DNA from 2 places in the Rhodohalobacter sp. SW132 genome. Region 2 is predicted to be linked to the other one. Evidence: riboswitches for the same ligand, from Rfam matches in the RefSeq annotation. Region 2 holds a riboswitch; the other holds the start of a gene.

Region 1 (7,565 bases), on a different contig from region 2:
GGGTATCGAATTTTTGAAGAAAGCTTTCGTGAAGTGCCCGCTCAACCACCACGGCGCCGGTGGCAAAATCGAGAAAATCTTTCAGCTCCTTAGCATTTTGACTTTTCGCGCCGGCAATCGCCAATGCCTTTGAAAAATCAGCCAGGTAGAGTGCGTCCTGTTTCATGTAAAATGCGAATTTGTCCTCTGAAAGCGTACCCACCGTGAGTTCTTTGTTAAAAGGCAGATTCAGGATTTCTTTGTAGATCGGTGAAATCTTCTCCCAAAGCGAATTGGTAAATGACATTTTAGATAACTGTTGATTAGTTGTTTGTTTGATGAGGATAGGTGGTTAAGCAGTCCGGATTTTTCACCGATTCCACACATTAAAAAAATGATTTAACGGACCGTGACCCGATCCGGTTTTGTAGGCTGCCCCGTCCTCAATCGCGCCCTTCACGTACTGTTTGGCAAATTTCACAGCACTCTCCAGGTCACAATCGTGCGCAAGATAGGATGCGATGGCCGATGAATAGGTACACCCGGTTCCATGCGTGTTTTTTGTATTGATCCGGGCTGATGCGAAAACATAGGTGTCGGTTTTCCCGCCGTTTTTGCAAAAAAGCATATCTTTGGACTGCTTTCCTTTCAGGTGCCCTCCTTTGATCAGAACGCTCTTGGCGCCGGTATCGAACAGAATTTCGGCGGCATGTTTGATATCGTTGTCCGTCTCGATATTGATTCCCGTCAGTTTTTCCGCTTCCGGTTTATTTGGCGTGATTAGTTTAGCAACCGGAAAAAGTTGTTTCACCATCGTCTCAATGGCGTCTTCTTTAAGCAGCTGAGCCCCGCTTTTTGAAATCATAACGGGATCGAGCACAATGTTTTCTGATTTGTGCGCTTTCAGCCGTTCCGCCACCGCTTCAATAATTTCCGCGGAAAAGAGCATCCCGATTTTGATCGCATCGGTCCCGATATCATCCAGCACCGCATCGATTTGCTGTGCCACAAATTGCGGTTCCGCAGCCTGTATTCCCGCTACCGTTTGCGTATTCTGTGCCGTCATCGCTGTGATTACCGACATCCCGTAACATCCAAGTGCGGAGAAGGTTTTCAGGTCGGCCTGTATTCCCGCTCCGCCGCCGCTGTCTGATCCCGCGATGGTGAGTGCTTTTGTGTACTGTTTTGGGCTCATGGTTAAATTTCTTTATTGTTTTTTGTAATACGTACTCAGGCAGAGTTTCTGATTTCTTTTCCTTTATTCGTCTATTCGTCAGCAGAGCTGACTTGTTCTTCGTTGCGAAGCAGAGCTTCGCAACATGGCATTTTTTTCACTTTTCACTTTTAAAATGATCAAATCCTTTCTTCCCAACATCAACCATCTCACCGTTTTTCATCCATTGTAATTCGGCTGGTCCTTCGGTTACTTCACCGATCGTTATGAAACTGTACCCAAATTTTTGGTGGAATTCCTGCTGAAGATGATCAATTTTTTCTCCACCTGCTGTAAACAGCAGTCCGTAATCTTCACCGGAGGCAACGGCCAGCTCCAGCGGATCCCAGGATCGGGTATCACAAACCCGTTGGAGGGTTGGGGAGATGGGAATCTGATCGACTTTCATTTGCAGCGTGATGCCAGACTTTTGTGCAATATGACGTGCATCTGACTCTATTCCGTCTGAAAGATCAATCATAGAGTTCACACCGCCAAACGATGCCAAAAATTGTGCCTCCTCAACATATAGCTGGGGACGATGATGTGCGCTGATCAATTTCTGTTCATCCTCACCGTCTGCAGGAGCGCCATCCAGAAGCAATTTCAGCCCGGCGCCGGACTCCCCAGGATTGCCCAGTACCGCGATGTGATCACCCGGTTTCGCGCCTGATCGCCAAAGGATTGAATCTGTCTGCATCACCCCGATAATGGTATAGTTTATCACAACCGGACCGGGACTTTTTGTTGTATCGCCCCCCATGAGCTGCACATCGTGCAATTGGGTCAATTCCTGAGTGCCGCGAAAGAACTTTTCAATCCATGAAACAGAGAGGTCATCCGACAACCCGATACTCAGAAATGCGTAAAGCGGTTTGCCGCCCATCGCTGAGATATCGCTCAGATTCACTGCCAGGGATTTATACCCGAGATCCTCCGGTGAAATCCATTCACGCCGGAAATGGCGGTCTTCAATAAGCATATCGGTTGTGACCAGCAGCGACGTTCCTTCGCCATACGGCAATACCGCGCAATCATCCCCGATCCCGGTTTCACCATAGTTGTTCTCCGTGCCGAAAAGAGCCGCAACCTGATCAATAAAACCAAACTCACCGAGTTCGGAAAGGGAATCGAAACCTTTAAAAGGTGATTTATCGCTCACAATAATTGTCTCGTGTATTTATAAAGGTTATTGACTGCATGGAAATGATCTCTTTCATAATGAACTACCCCGAGGCTGTTAAAAAGCATTAACTGAATTCTCAGAACCTAAATACTTTAAACAAGCTATCAATATTTTATTGCGCTCCCCTCCATATGGAGTGTATTTGCGACATAGGGAGGGGCCGGGGGTGGGTCAAAAAGACCAGGTGCTCAAATTTAACTCACAAACTTATATTAATTAGGCGCCGATTTATAGGCATCTCCTTTCTTGACAGTATCAGTCACGAATTAACTCCATCTTAAAATAGAACTCAGGGTTTAGATCAAATTCCATGCGCCTGAGGTTTGATTATCGCATCAATTTGTTTGCGGAGTTCGGCAGTGGCGCAGCCGGGATCTTCAGAAGCGCAAATTGCTGATACAACTGCCAGTCCATCGGCTCCATTTTTCAATATGGACTGTGCATTTCCGATGTTTATTCCGCCGATCGCAACAAGTGGATAACTGGTTCTCTCCGAGATCATTTTCAGTCCGGTGAGTCCCCACTCCCGTTTGGTGTCGGTTTTTGTAGGCGTGCTGTATATAGGGCTCACACCCAGGTAATCCGGCTGGAGTGCATCCACCGTTTCCAGGTCTTCTTCCGTCTCCACCGATAGTCCGATGATTTTATCCCGGCCGAGAAGATTTCGCGCGATGCTCACGGGCATATCGTTCTGACCGAGGTGAACGCCCGCTGCGTCTACCGCTAATGCAACATCCACCCGATCGTTTATAATCAGAGGAATGTGAAGCGGATCAAGTACTTTTTTCAGCTCAAATCCCAGCCGGATAAATTCCCGGGTTGAAGCGTTCTTTTCCCGAAGTTGAACTGTCGTTACTCCATTTTCCGCTGCTATTTGCACCAGTTCGGGCAGACTGTTCTCTTTCATCATTTCCCGGTCGGTTACCAGGTATAAGCTCAGGTCGGCCTTACGCATGGGTTTCCTCCGGTTTCAGTCGCGATTCTATTCCCTGGTTGTCCAATACGTAGAGTGCATCAAGGAAGTGGGTCTGAAATGAGCCTGGGCCGGCCGATTTTTCAGCAGCCATCTCACCGGCAATGCCCATCACACGCATGGCAGAGAGTGACGCTTCTACGGGATCAATTCCCGCACCGGCAAACGCCCCGATGAGCGCCGAAGCTGTACACCCCATTCCGGTCACGCGGCCCATCAGCGAATGCCCGTTATGTACGGTCCGCGTTTCATTTTCTGAAACGATATAGTCTGTTTCGCCGCTTACAACCACCACGCAGCTATATTCCCCGGCCAGGTGGTGAGCGGCGTTAACCGATGAGTGGCTCTCCTGTGTGCTGTCCACACCCTTTGTTTTTACATCAGCAGTGTAAAGTGCGCCGATTTCAGATGCATTTCCCCGAATGATATCCGGCGAAGTAGCACCAATCAATTTCTTGAGCGTATCTGTGCGATACGGTGTTGCGCCTGCACCTACGGGGTCAATAATAATTGGCGCGCCGTTTTCAGCGGCTGATTTCATCGCAATCTCCATTGCCTCCACCCAGTGCGGGCTCAGCGTTCCGATATTGATAACCAGTGCACTGGCGATGGCTGCCATGTCGGCGACTTCTTCTTTGGCATGCGCCATCACAGGGGAAGCACCCAGCGAGAGCAGTGCGTTTGCGGTATTGTTCATCACTACATAGTTGGTAATATTGTGGACCAGCGGCCCGGTCTCTCTCACATTTTGCAGGTGGTTTGATGTACGTTCAGCTTCATTCATGGCTGTGCAGTTTTTTTGATAATTTCAGATCGAGATCGGTCACAACGGGCGGGAAGAGAAAACAGGTTCACTCACTCACTAAAGAATATGAGCGAATCAATCCATTTCCCTCCGCCGGTATGATCCGGATCAGGTGATAAGGGTATTATTTCAGCCCCTGAGAACGGGGCACCCCTAATGGTGTATGGAACATACAAAAAGTGAGCGTCAATGGCAGGGAAATCCCCGTTTTGATGCTCACTTTTTAAATTTTAAAAAGGATTTTTTTGAATAAATGAGCAAATGCTGAGATCACTCCTCAAACACAAGAGCATCGGGATCCGCACCAAGTTCTTTCAGGTAGGTCATCATCGCTTCATTGAATTCTTTAGGTCCACAAACATAAAACGGCTGTTCGAAATCGGTAATCTGTTTTTTGAGAAAATCTTTATCAATATAGCCATCCAGGAACAGGTCATCTTTGGAGAATTCATCGGTTACCAGACTGGTAAATTGGATACCCAGTATCGATTCGAACTCTTCTTTCAGAATTACATCTTTAGGTGATTTATTTGAAAAAATGAGGTGATTATCTCCAATTTCACTTTTTTCGTGCAGATCACGGAGTATGGCGATGAATGGCGTCACGCCGGCACCTCCGGCAAGAAAAACACCTTCACCATCATATTGAATCGTACCCCACGCATCACCGATCATCAGGTTATCCCCGGGTTCCAGTTTTCCAATTTGTTCCGTCACCCCGTCGTGTTCCGGATAGATTTTAATCACAAACTCCAGGTAATCATCTTTGGGAAGGGAAGTAAAAGTAAATGGGCGTTTCTCATCACGCCATCCTTCTTTATCAATCGCCACTTCTGTAGCCTGCCCCGGTGAAAATTCATATCCACCCGGCTTTTCAAACGTTAGCTGTTTTACATCGTGCGTAATATTCTGAATGTCTTTAATTTTGACTGTATAGGACATAATTTATGATTTTGTTTGATTTACCAATAGTACAATTATGCCCCTCTATACATTCATAGTATTTCGAAAACAGACTTTTGTAGATGCAGATAGATTCCTGAGTTAAAGCGCAGTAAATTCAATCAGCCGAATTTTAATATTTCCGGAACCGGTAAATGCAAAGCCAGTTCTTCCTTCTTCCATCTCATCAGCATGGGTATGGACGATGGTATTTCCGTTTTGATACCCGTAAAAATGTTGACCAGAAGCAGTTACCCTAAACGTTGTCCATCCACCGGTTTCAACCCGGCCTGCACCGAGAACATTATCTGATCCATTTACTATTTGGCCTTGCTGAAGTTCAGATCCTGAGATTCGGATATACTGATAACTCTCGCTATCGGTAAAGTGATGGATCAGCAGAAATTCGCCATTGAAATCAGTCAGATTAACTTCAGCACGTCCATCGACAGCACTCAGATCGCCTTCGGTATAAAGAAACGCCTTTTCATCTGTGGCTGATAGTTCGAGGTGAATACGTCCATCATCCCGTCCGGTTGAAGCGTCAACAGTTTCCACACCTTCGGTGCTGAAAGATTCAGTGATTACCTGGTCTGCACCGGCACCGATTCTCCAGATCCATGAGCCGTCATCCCGCATTTCAGGCCCGGCTTCTTCCCGGAATCCGGCAAGTCGCTGCTCAAGCTCTTCAATCTGCTGACCAAGCCGGTCAATTTCGCCCACAGCCACACCGTGCTTATATACCAGTTTGGCTCCCTGTTCACCCGTGTACCATAGCATTCCTGTACCAATCAAAGCAGGCACAATCAGTGCGGGAAGCACCCAGCCTTTTTCCAGTTCCTTCCACCAGGTCCAGAGGCGGATGGCGGTGAATATTCCGAAAAAGATCAGTGTGTAGAGTGCCCAGTCTTCGTGGGAGGTGACAACCGGAACGGCATCACCGGTAACGGAGACGGTCTCCACCGCCTGCCGGCCGGAAAGAAATGCGGCGATCAGACCAACGGTTCCCAGTGTATATAGTGTAATCACTGCATTTTGCAGCCAGCTCTGTTCCCTGAACCAGAGTCGGGCCAGATCAAACAGAACGGCTATGACAAGCAGAGCAATGGGAAAGTGAACAACGAACGGGTGTATGTTGGGTATCCAGTCAGGTAACATGGTTAATAGTGTAATGGTTATTGATTAATTGGATTTTTAGAAGTAATCAGGCCGGATTAAATTTGGACTTAGGCTTGATCAGCAACAGCCTTTCGATTTCTGCACCGGCGGACAAGGAACCGTTCCATAACTGCAAAACACACAGCAGTCGCCTTTTTCAGGTTTCAGAATGGTATGGCATGATTCACATTCATAGAAAAACTGACATGCATCCACTGGCATCACCTCAGTTTTCTTATAACCGCAATTAGGACATGTAATTTCTGATTTATTGATAAGACTCATTCTATATTTGGATCTGATCCAACATTATAAATTGCCGCTACAAGTGCTCCCGTTAACCATCCCAAAATAAATATCTGAACGATTCCCATCACAGCTTCCCACCAGGGGATATCCATCCGGATAATGGCTGATGTATCGAAACCATGCAGGAGTGTATTAAAGAAGGCAACAGTTCCTTCCTGTCCTACGATGATCATTAACAGAACACACCCCAGATACAGGATCGCTGTCGTAGAACCGAAGGCCAATCCGAGTTTTTTAATGTTTAATTTTTTCATGGGTTCTCCTCTATGATTTGTGTTGATTTGGCTTGTTAGTGTCATGTCCGTGATGTTTTTCGCCATCAGCAGATGACAGGCGAACATAGCAATGATAAAAATGAAAATGGCGATATTACTGCTAAGCCCGATAACAGGTGCAAGAAATAGCAGCAACAGCGGAAGCCCGCATCCGATGATCATCCAAAATGTGTGTTTACTCATAATTTTGTTCTCTATACAAACCGTTGCCTGACACCCAGTGACTGATTTGTCCTTTCAATCGATTTTTTGGGATCGGATTCAGCTTCCGTTAATGCACGTATGGCATCGATGGTTTCGGGAATAACGATGGCTTGATTATCTACCAAATAAGCGTAGTACAGCTCATCTCCCTCTACTTTAAGCATGTCTTCCCAGATGGCTACTTCGTACATATCTCCGTGCGGCCGGCCAAGGTCGAGCATCAACTCTTTGACAGCATTATTAGCAGAAAGTTCATCGCTCATTTTTATGAATGCTGTTCGGGTAGAGCTCGCAAACGCTTCCAGAACTTCTTCTTTGGATGCTTCCCTGGTCAATTGCACAGTCCAGTAGTGTAGGTGGGAAAGTGTTTGCGGCACTTTCACAGCTGCGGTTACTACATCCAGATCAGGATCCACACTTTGAGCATCCGGCCCCTGGTGACTGGGAATCTCCGGTTCGGGTACCATTGTATTCATAATTCCGTTTTTGTGACTTTCCCATGGATCGGTGGCTCGTCGCAG
Region 2 (7,565 bases):
TAAGCAGCCTTGTAGCAGCTGGTTTATTATAGGACGTTTATACAGAATTTCTACGTACCTCGGTTCGCCGAACCGAGAAGCTCGGAAGTCATAACAGGTACACAATCTTATTCCTACGTAACCCGGTTCGCTGAACCGAAAAGACCAGAAGGTGTAACAGCTACAAACTCCTTTGAGACGTCATCGCCGACTTTGTTCCGCGATCACCCGCCTTCGCATAAATCAACAGTATATCACTGGCTGAGTTTAACATTCCGAACCAGGATGGGTGATGCCACATGACCGGGAGCCTTCATAAAAAGCATAAGAATTTTTCACCCACAAACTTTACTGGAGATTATAGTGTCGTGTCAATTATGTATCGACGGGTATGATTGGTGCAAATCTTCACCGGATGAATTCGCTTCATCCGGTGAATTGTCCGGACTTTACATGATCCAGTGCATAAACTTATAGAGTAATATCTTACTCCTACCCACTCATCCGATGACGTGGAGTCAGCGGATGAGGGTATTGTATTAAACCGAAAAATCAAAATTGACTTGACACTAATTTGTTTATGAAGAAGTTTGTTTATGCAGAATTTCTGCAGAATCGAAATTTATCTGCCTGACGATAGATCATCCAAAAAACGAACCCAATTATGGCACGATTCTTTGTATACTGATGTTTGATAGCAGCGAACACAAACTAAATAGGTTCTGCAATGAAATGGATCTTATTACTAATCTTTTTTGGTATTACAATGACAGTACAAAACTATGGCGATGAGACAGGAGATGACACGGAAGTAGCCACTTTTGGTGCGGGATGCTTCTGGTGTGTAGAAGCAATTTATCAGCGTGTGAATGGCGTTATCGCAGTGGAATCGGGGTATGCCGGTGGGCATGTTCAAAACCCAACATACGAACAAGTGGTACGCGGCAATACTGGTCATGCTGAAGTTGCAAGGGTCACCTACAATCCCGAAGAGATAAGTTTTGAAGAATTACTGGAAGTATTCTGGCATACACACGATCCTACGACTCTGAACCGTCAGGGCAATGATGTGGGACCGCAGTATCGTTCCGCTATTTTTTTCCATAATGATGATCAGAAAATGATCGCTGAGAATTCACTCAAAAAAACAGATAAATCTGATTTGTGGGACGATTCTATCGTGACGGAAATTACACCGCTCTCAAATTATAGTGTTGCGGAAGATTACCACCAAAATTATTTTAATAACAATCCGAATGCCGGGTACTGCTCGGTTGTAATTGCGCCAAAAATTGCGAAATTCAAGAAAGACTTCCCGCATCTTCTGCAGGAAGCAAATTAAACTCAATTCAATCCAAAAAAACTAATCAAACAATATCATGAAGAAAATTACGGCTGTTTTATCAATTGCACTTTGTACCGCACTCTTTTCAGTTTTTGAACTGAACGCTCAGGAGAGGACAACAGACAGAGTTTGGGCGAGTCCCAATGCGGCGGTGAGTCAGACTATAGGGCTGACAGAAGTCTCTTTAACGTACGGCAGGCCAGGCGTGAGAGACCGGGCAATTTTTGGTGGTCTGGTACCGCTAAACCAGGTGTGGAGAACCGGCGCAAATGAATCCACCGCGATTACTTTTTCCGATGATGTTTTGTTTGAAGGAGAACATATCGAAGCCGGAACCTATTCACTCTATACCATTCCCGGCGAGGATAGCTGGACCATCATCATCAATAATAAACTTTCATGGGGAACCGAATATGATGAGAGTGAAGATCTGCTGCGCGTAGAAGTGGATGCGCAAGAGTCGCATTTCATGGAGCAGATGATGATCTACTTCGAAAATATTTCGGAAGATTCAGGTGACATGATTATCCATTGGGATGAAACCAAAGTTGCCGTACAGATTGAACCGGTAAACGATTGATTTAATACCTGTGTGGCATCAGTGGGAGGTTTTGAAAAACGAATAATATTAAGGTCATGCCACGCCTTGGCGTGGCATCTCCCATGAATTTTGAACCCGTTTGGGTTGATTCACAATCGGCACCTTTCACGAGTATAGCTTTGTAAGCTCCCTCTCCAATTTCATCATCAAATAAATCAGCAGCAGCCGCTGTTTGGTTCACATCCGTTGCCTGTAGCAGAAATAACCTGGCCGGCTTTCTTCTTCAACACATCCATTCCGCATTGATCCAAAGCGAGGCACTCAGTTTGGGTGGGAATCAGTTGAAATGCATCTCCATTAAAACCGAGACGGTATTTCCCGATGGTATTCGATTCAGATTGATATTCAATCTCTACTGGAATTTCATCACTGTTGAGTAAAGGAGCAGCTTTATCGAGGATTTTCAGCAGAGTGGAGGGAGTCAGTCTGTGATGCGTATCATTTGCAACCCAAACCTGCATCGTTAAGGACTCATCTTTTCGAAGGGTACCGCCACAATCTATAAAATGTTTGGTTGCCAAACCCGCCTCAGTAATGTGAAAATGGTGTGGGACCGGGGTGCCGTCCGGCTGAAGGAGAGTGATCTGTTCCGTTTCCAGAAGTGTATTCTTTAACTCTTTGAGTGTTAGCATATCGGAGGGTATAATTAAGATTTCATTAATCGTAATTATACGATAAATAGAATCTTGTTGCAACATGCCCTCTTAAATAGAATTCAGGTTCACAAGAATGGCGAAAAGCCGTTATCCGGGGCTGAAGATTTCCACACTTGTGACAACAGGGGTGTATCGAAACAGAAACCGGCGTTAGTTTTCCGGATCAGAAATTGAATACGAAATCGAGAAAAGGAATTCCGAAACCTACATTAATTCCCGCTCCCGGTTGCAGAAATGCCAGGTCAACGCTCATCTGCTCACCCATAAAGCGCAGACCGTAGGACAACACCGTTGCACTCTCCTGCGGGAAAACATGGTTTTCAGTTACGAATGCAATTCGCTGTGAGAACCTGTAATCCATTCCTAAAAGTATGGAATAAGCCCCAACATCATCCATCACGGAGAAAGTGGTAATCCCGGTTGTAAAACTTCCCCGGCTATGTGCGTAAGTGTAGTTGCCAAACCCGATGTAGAGCGCTGAGTCAGCTCCGCCGGCTGTCGCGGCAACGGCTCCTGCAGAAAAATAGTGGTTTTCACTCACAGCACCGCCAAACCGTGCCCCACCAAAAAAGAGCTGATTGGAAATTCGTACTCCGGGCAGCATGCTGATGCCGCCTGTAACCGAAAAGTTATCCGTAATACCGTAAGATAATCCGGAAATAAAAATATAGACATTCTGATAGTATCCCTGGCCTTTTTGGAGGGGGCGTGCCGTAGGAGATACAAAAAGCCGGCTCGTGTTCGGGTTCTTAAACCATCTGCGGAGTGGAGCATCGGGATCAGCAGTATGTATGACCTCGATTCTATCAAGCCGAACAAAAATACGTCCTGCCTGTTTTTGCAGCTCAAGTTCAGTGTCGGTTACCGAAAGAATTTCTCCCTGGAGCTGGCTGCCATCGGTTAAGGTAAGTACAATGGCTTTTGTAGAATCTACAGTAACTTCTTCCGGCGAAATTTGTGCCACCAGATGGAGAGGAAGCAGTGAGATCATCATAACAAAATAAATAGAAAGAAATCGTTTCATAAGAGCTCAAATAAGGTCTGGTAATAACACATACCTATGATAATGTTAATATCAACATGCAGCAATAATGTTGTGAATCACTTTGAACTTATTTTATTTACCGGTAGTTTAATTGCTTCATTCAACCAATTAAGGTTGGGGGTGCTTGTTAAAGGGCTGAGATCATACCCCATGAACCTGAACCGGGTAATTCCGGCGAAGGGAAACCGTGCGAATGGGTTTCATTGAATTAGAACCTGTTCAAACTTGCCCGTCATTCAAGTTGCTCCTGCCGTAAACCTAAGTATTTTTTAAAGGATTACAATGCAAGCAACAAAGTTACTCACTGTTTTTGTACTGCTATTATGTTCGGCTGCAACCCAATTATCAGCCCAGGTGGCAACAGGAACCGTGTACGATTCAGATTCAGGTGAGCCGATACCCGGCGCAACCGTTACACAGCTGCACACACAGAACGGAACTGTAACCAACAGCGAAGGGGAATTTCGTCTTGAATTACTCTCAACAGCCGAGCAAGCTATTGAAGTTCGGTTTGTAGGTTATCAACCCTCACGTTTACAGATCGAAACTCCCGGTCAGCCGCTCGAAATTTATCTTCAGCAGGGTGCAGTCTGGGGTGACGAAATTTTTGTGGAGGGTGTGCGCGTGAGTGAACGCGCACCATTTACGCAGACAACCGTGGAAAGAGCGCGGCTGGAACAGGATAATGTGGGGCAGGATCCCATCTACACTCTTGAAAGATTTACTCCTTCTATCCTTACGCATTCCGATTCAGGCACACGTTTTGCCAACTACGGGTACATGCGTCTTCGGGGAATGGATCAAACCCGGATCAACATGACGCTAAACGGAATTCCGCTCAACGATATGATTGATCAGGGCGTTTTCTTTTCAAATTTCAACGATTTTGGTAACAGTATTCAGTCGGTTCAGGTGCAGCGCGGCGTAGGAACCAGCACGAATGGAACGGCATCCTACGCAGGTTCCGTAAATTTTGAGTCAAAAAATATCACGATGGATGATCCGTCAGGTGAAGTTAAACTCACCGGCGGCGCATTCAATTCCTATCGGCTGAGTACGGAGGTTAACACCGGTTCCATCAATAATTTTGGGCTGCAGACCCGCTTTACCCAGACCGAATCAGACGGCTACCGAAATCACTCTGGCACCGAATCGAGATCTTTTTTTCTGTCAGGCGGTTATTTTGGAAGTACTAATATTTTCAAAGTCACTGCTTTTACGGGATACACGTTTAATGAGCTGGCTTACGATCCGGTTCCAATTCAGTTGATTCGAGAGAACCCGAGGGCGAATACGATTTCCGTGCATGACGAAGATAATTTTGGTCAGCAGTTTCTGCAGTTCCAGTACGGGCGAAGCTTTAGCGATCGGCTCTCGCTTGCATCATCCCTTTACTACGGCGGGGCCGGCGGAGATTTTCCCGTAGGATTTCCCGGGGATGACGGGGAATTTGTACAGCAGGTTTTCAGCCTGTTTAACGACCACTATGGACTGCTTTCCTCCTTGCAGTATACGGATGGAGATCGTTTTGAACTTTCTGGCGGCATACACGCCTATCGGTTTGATCGCGTGAATGAAGAGACCTTCAACCCGGAAAGCGCAGATCTTTTCTATTCCGACCAATCTCAAAAAGATGAACTCAGTGCTTTTGCCAAAGCAAGTTACCGGATGGGTGATGTTGAACTGTACGGTGATCTGCAGCTGCGGTCCGTCTGGCTGGAGTTAAACCCCGACACACAGTTTCTGGTCAATGGAGGAGTAGCTGCTTCTACGATTGACGTTCCGGTAAGACAATGGACGTTTTTAAATCCCAAAGCGGGCGTAACTTGGTTTGTAACCGACCGGTTTGATATCTACGGATCGTTTGGAAGAAGCGGACGCGAACCGACCCGCCAGGATATTCTGGGAGCCACAAACATCAACCCGGGCAATCTGGATGTTGTAAGTGACAGAAGCTCGGTAAGGGCTGAATATGTGAACAACGTGGAAGGGGGAGTGCGGTTTCGATCCGCGAGTTTATCCGGAAAACTGAATGGATTCTACATGCAGTTTGAAAACGAAATCTCACCAACCGGCGATTTTATCCCGGAAGGATTTATCCAGCTTCGCGAAAATATTGATGAGAGCTACAGGGCCGGAATTGAAGCAGAGTGGCTCTGGATGCCGATGAACCGTCTGTCGCTTTCCGGAAACGCAACTTGGATGCAAACCCGGATCAGCGAATTTTCACCCGGGGGTTCTGGCCAGGTATTCACCGACAGGCAGTCGATCCTCAGTCCGGAGTGGCTTGCAAACGGTACCATCAACTATATGTTTTACGATTTTCTCAACGTTTCGCTCACCGGGCGGTACATTGGGGAGGCGTACCTGGAGCTGACAAACCGCGACGATCTTACGCTTCCTTCCTCGTTTATAACAAATTTTGGAGTGGATGCGACAATCAGCCGGAACATCTCGGCATCAATAAAATTACATAATGTATTCGATGAGCTTTATTATACAAACGGGGCTCCTGTGGATACAAATTTTGACGGTACTTTTGATTCACCGGGATATATTGTCCAGCCGCCGAGACATCTGTTTGCCGAACTCACGATTCGGTTCTGATTATTAGAGAGGCGTCTTCGAAGTGCTCCTGTTTGGAGGTTGAACAGGAGCACTTTGAATTTTCATTATCAGTCAAAACCTAAATCCGATTTATTATGTCTGCCAATACAAGCGAAGAACAACGAATTGCGGGGTGCAGCTTTTCCGTTTACCCGATGAGCGACAGGTTTTCGAATCTTATTCTGGATGCATTGAAAGCTACAGACAGCTCAAAAGTGTGGATGAAAACAGATAAAGTGAGTACCATTGCAAGGGGCCGAATTCCCCATATTTTTGATGTGAGCCAGGCTGTATTCTTGCATATTGCCAAAACAGGAGTTCATACGGTCTACAGCGCCACATTTTCTGTTGGATGTCCGGGCGATACGGCAGGCCACAGCTATATGGCCAAAGATGAAAAGCCGATGAACCATAATTCAATCTCTTCCATTAAAAAGGACGTAACGGCCAAATTTGCGCTCTATCCCATGGGCGGCGGCAACTATATGGACCTGATCTACGAGCAGATTGAGGCGATGAAAAAGCACGGGGTAGAGGTTACACCCACACATTACGAAACAATTCTTGCCGGATCAGCACAGGATGTGTTCAGCGGATTGGAGAAAGTGTTACGCGCCACGGAAGAAGCGGGATCAAAGCATACAATCATGACCGTAACGATATCAGCCAACAGCCCGTCCGGTGATGAGGTCGAGATCTAAAGATTAGACGAAATGGCGCAAAGATTCTATTGCGTTATATGAGAGAATATCGGTAGTTATGATTTAGGCGAAAATAGAAATTGACATAATAAAATCCCGGTGCTTCTAAAGCACCGGGATTCTATGTAACTCGGTTCGCTGAACCGAGAAGACTCACTTTCAAAAAAATCAAGAAATAGCAAGGATTTTGCTATGTCTGTTCATCTGAGTCTTAAAACCGAACCTGCAAACTTGTTAGGAAATTCCTTCCCGCTTGTGGGTAGTAATAGTTATAATGTTGCTCACCACCCAAAATGTACCCAAAGGTATAGCCATTGGATGCATATTTTTCATTCAGCACATTGTTGATTTGCAGTGTGGCGTTAACGCCTTTTACATAAGGCAGATTTGAAAATTCGTAACTGAATCGAAGATCATTTACCCAGTACGAATCGATCGATCGGCTCTCGGTTTGCGTGTTATCCAGGAACTGCTGCCCCACAAATTGGGAGACCCACTCAGTGGTTAATCCACCGGCACGGTGAGCGAAAACAGAATTTGCGATCACTCCGGGTGAAAATGCGATGTCCGTATTTTCGAAAGTTTCTGTCTGCTGGCCACCCTGATCGTAATCATCAAGAAAACGCACATA

Evidence for each region. A riboswitch is a leader RNA that binds a small molecule or an ion and turns the genes downstream of it on or off. The one in region 2 is predicted to bind thiamine pyrophosphate.
Region 1: it holds a riboswitch for thiamine pyrophosphate, as region 2 does, so the genes downstream of both, thiM (hydroxyethylthiazole kinase) here and DYD21_RS16125 (TonB-dependent receptor) in region 2, are expected to answer to the same signal.

The regions. Positions count from the first base shown of each region.
Region 1 covers NZ_QUOK01000001.1:781,213-788,777, reverse strand. Annotated here, with positions in the region: gene tenA (thiaminase II) at 1-286, opposite strand, end outside; gene thiD (bifunctional hydroxymethylpyrimidine kinase/phosphomethylpyrimidine kinase) at 350-1,174, opposite strand; gene thiL (thiamine-phosphate kinase) at 1,311-2,354, opposite strand; gene thiE (thiamine phosphate synthase) at 2,680-3,333, opposite strand; gene thiM (hydroxyethylthiazole kinase) at 3,326-4,135, opposite strand; TPP riboswitch at 4,225-4,321, opposite strand; gene DYD21_RS03350 (FAD-binding oxidoreductase) at 4,427-5,098, opposite strand; gene DYD21_RS03345 (DUF2231 domain-containing protein) at 5,201-6,256, opposite strand; gene DYD21_RS21415 (GDCCVxC domain-containing (seleno)protein) at 6,335-6,541, opposite strand; gene DYD21_RS21185 (DUF5676 family membrane protein) at 6,538-7,023, opposite strand; gene DYD21_RS03330 (type II glyceraldehyde-3-phosphate dehydrogenase) at 7,035-7,565, opposite strand, start outside.
Region 2 covers NZ_QUOK01000009.1:194,755-202,319, reverse strand. Annotated here, with positions in the region: gene msrA (peptide-methionine (S)-S-oxide reductase MsrA) at 746-1,321, shown strand; gene DYD21_RS16140 (DUF2911 domain-containing protein) at 1,359-1,904, shown strand; gene DYD21_RS16135 (DUF6428 family protein) at 2,081-2,557, opposite strand; gene DYD21_RS16130 (hypothetical protein) at 2,745-3,605, opposite strand; TPP riboswitch at 3,733-3,826, shown strand; gene DYD21_RS16125 (TonB-dependent receptor) at 3,909-6,233, shown strand; gene DYD21_RS16120 (YkoF family thiamine/hydroxymethylpyrimidine-binding protein) at 6,329-6,934, shown strand; gene DYD21_RS16115 (TonB-dependent receptor domain-containing protein) at 7,146-7,565, opposite strand, start outside.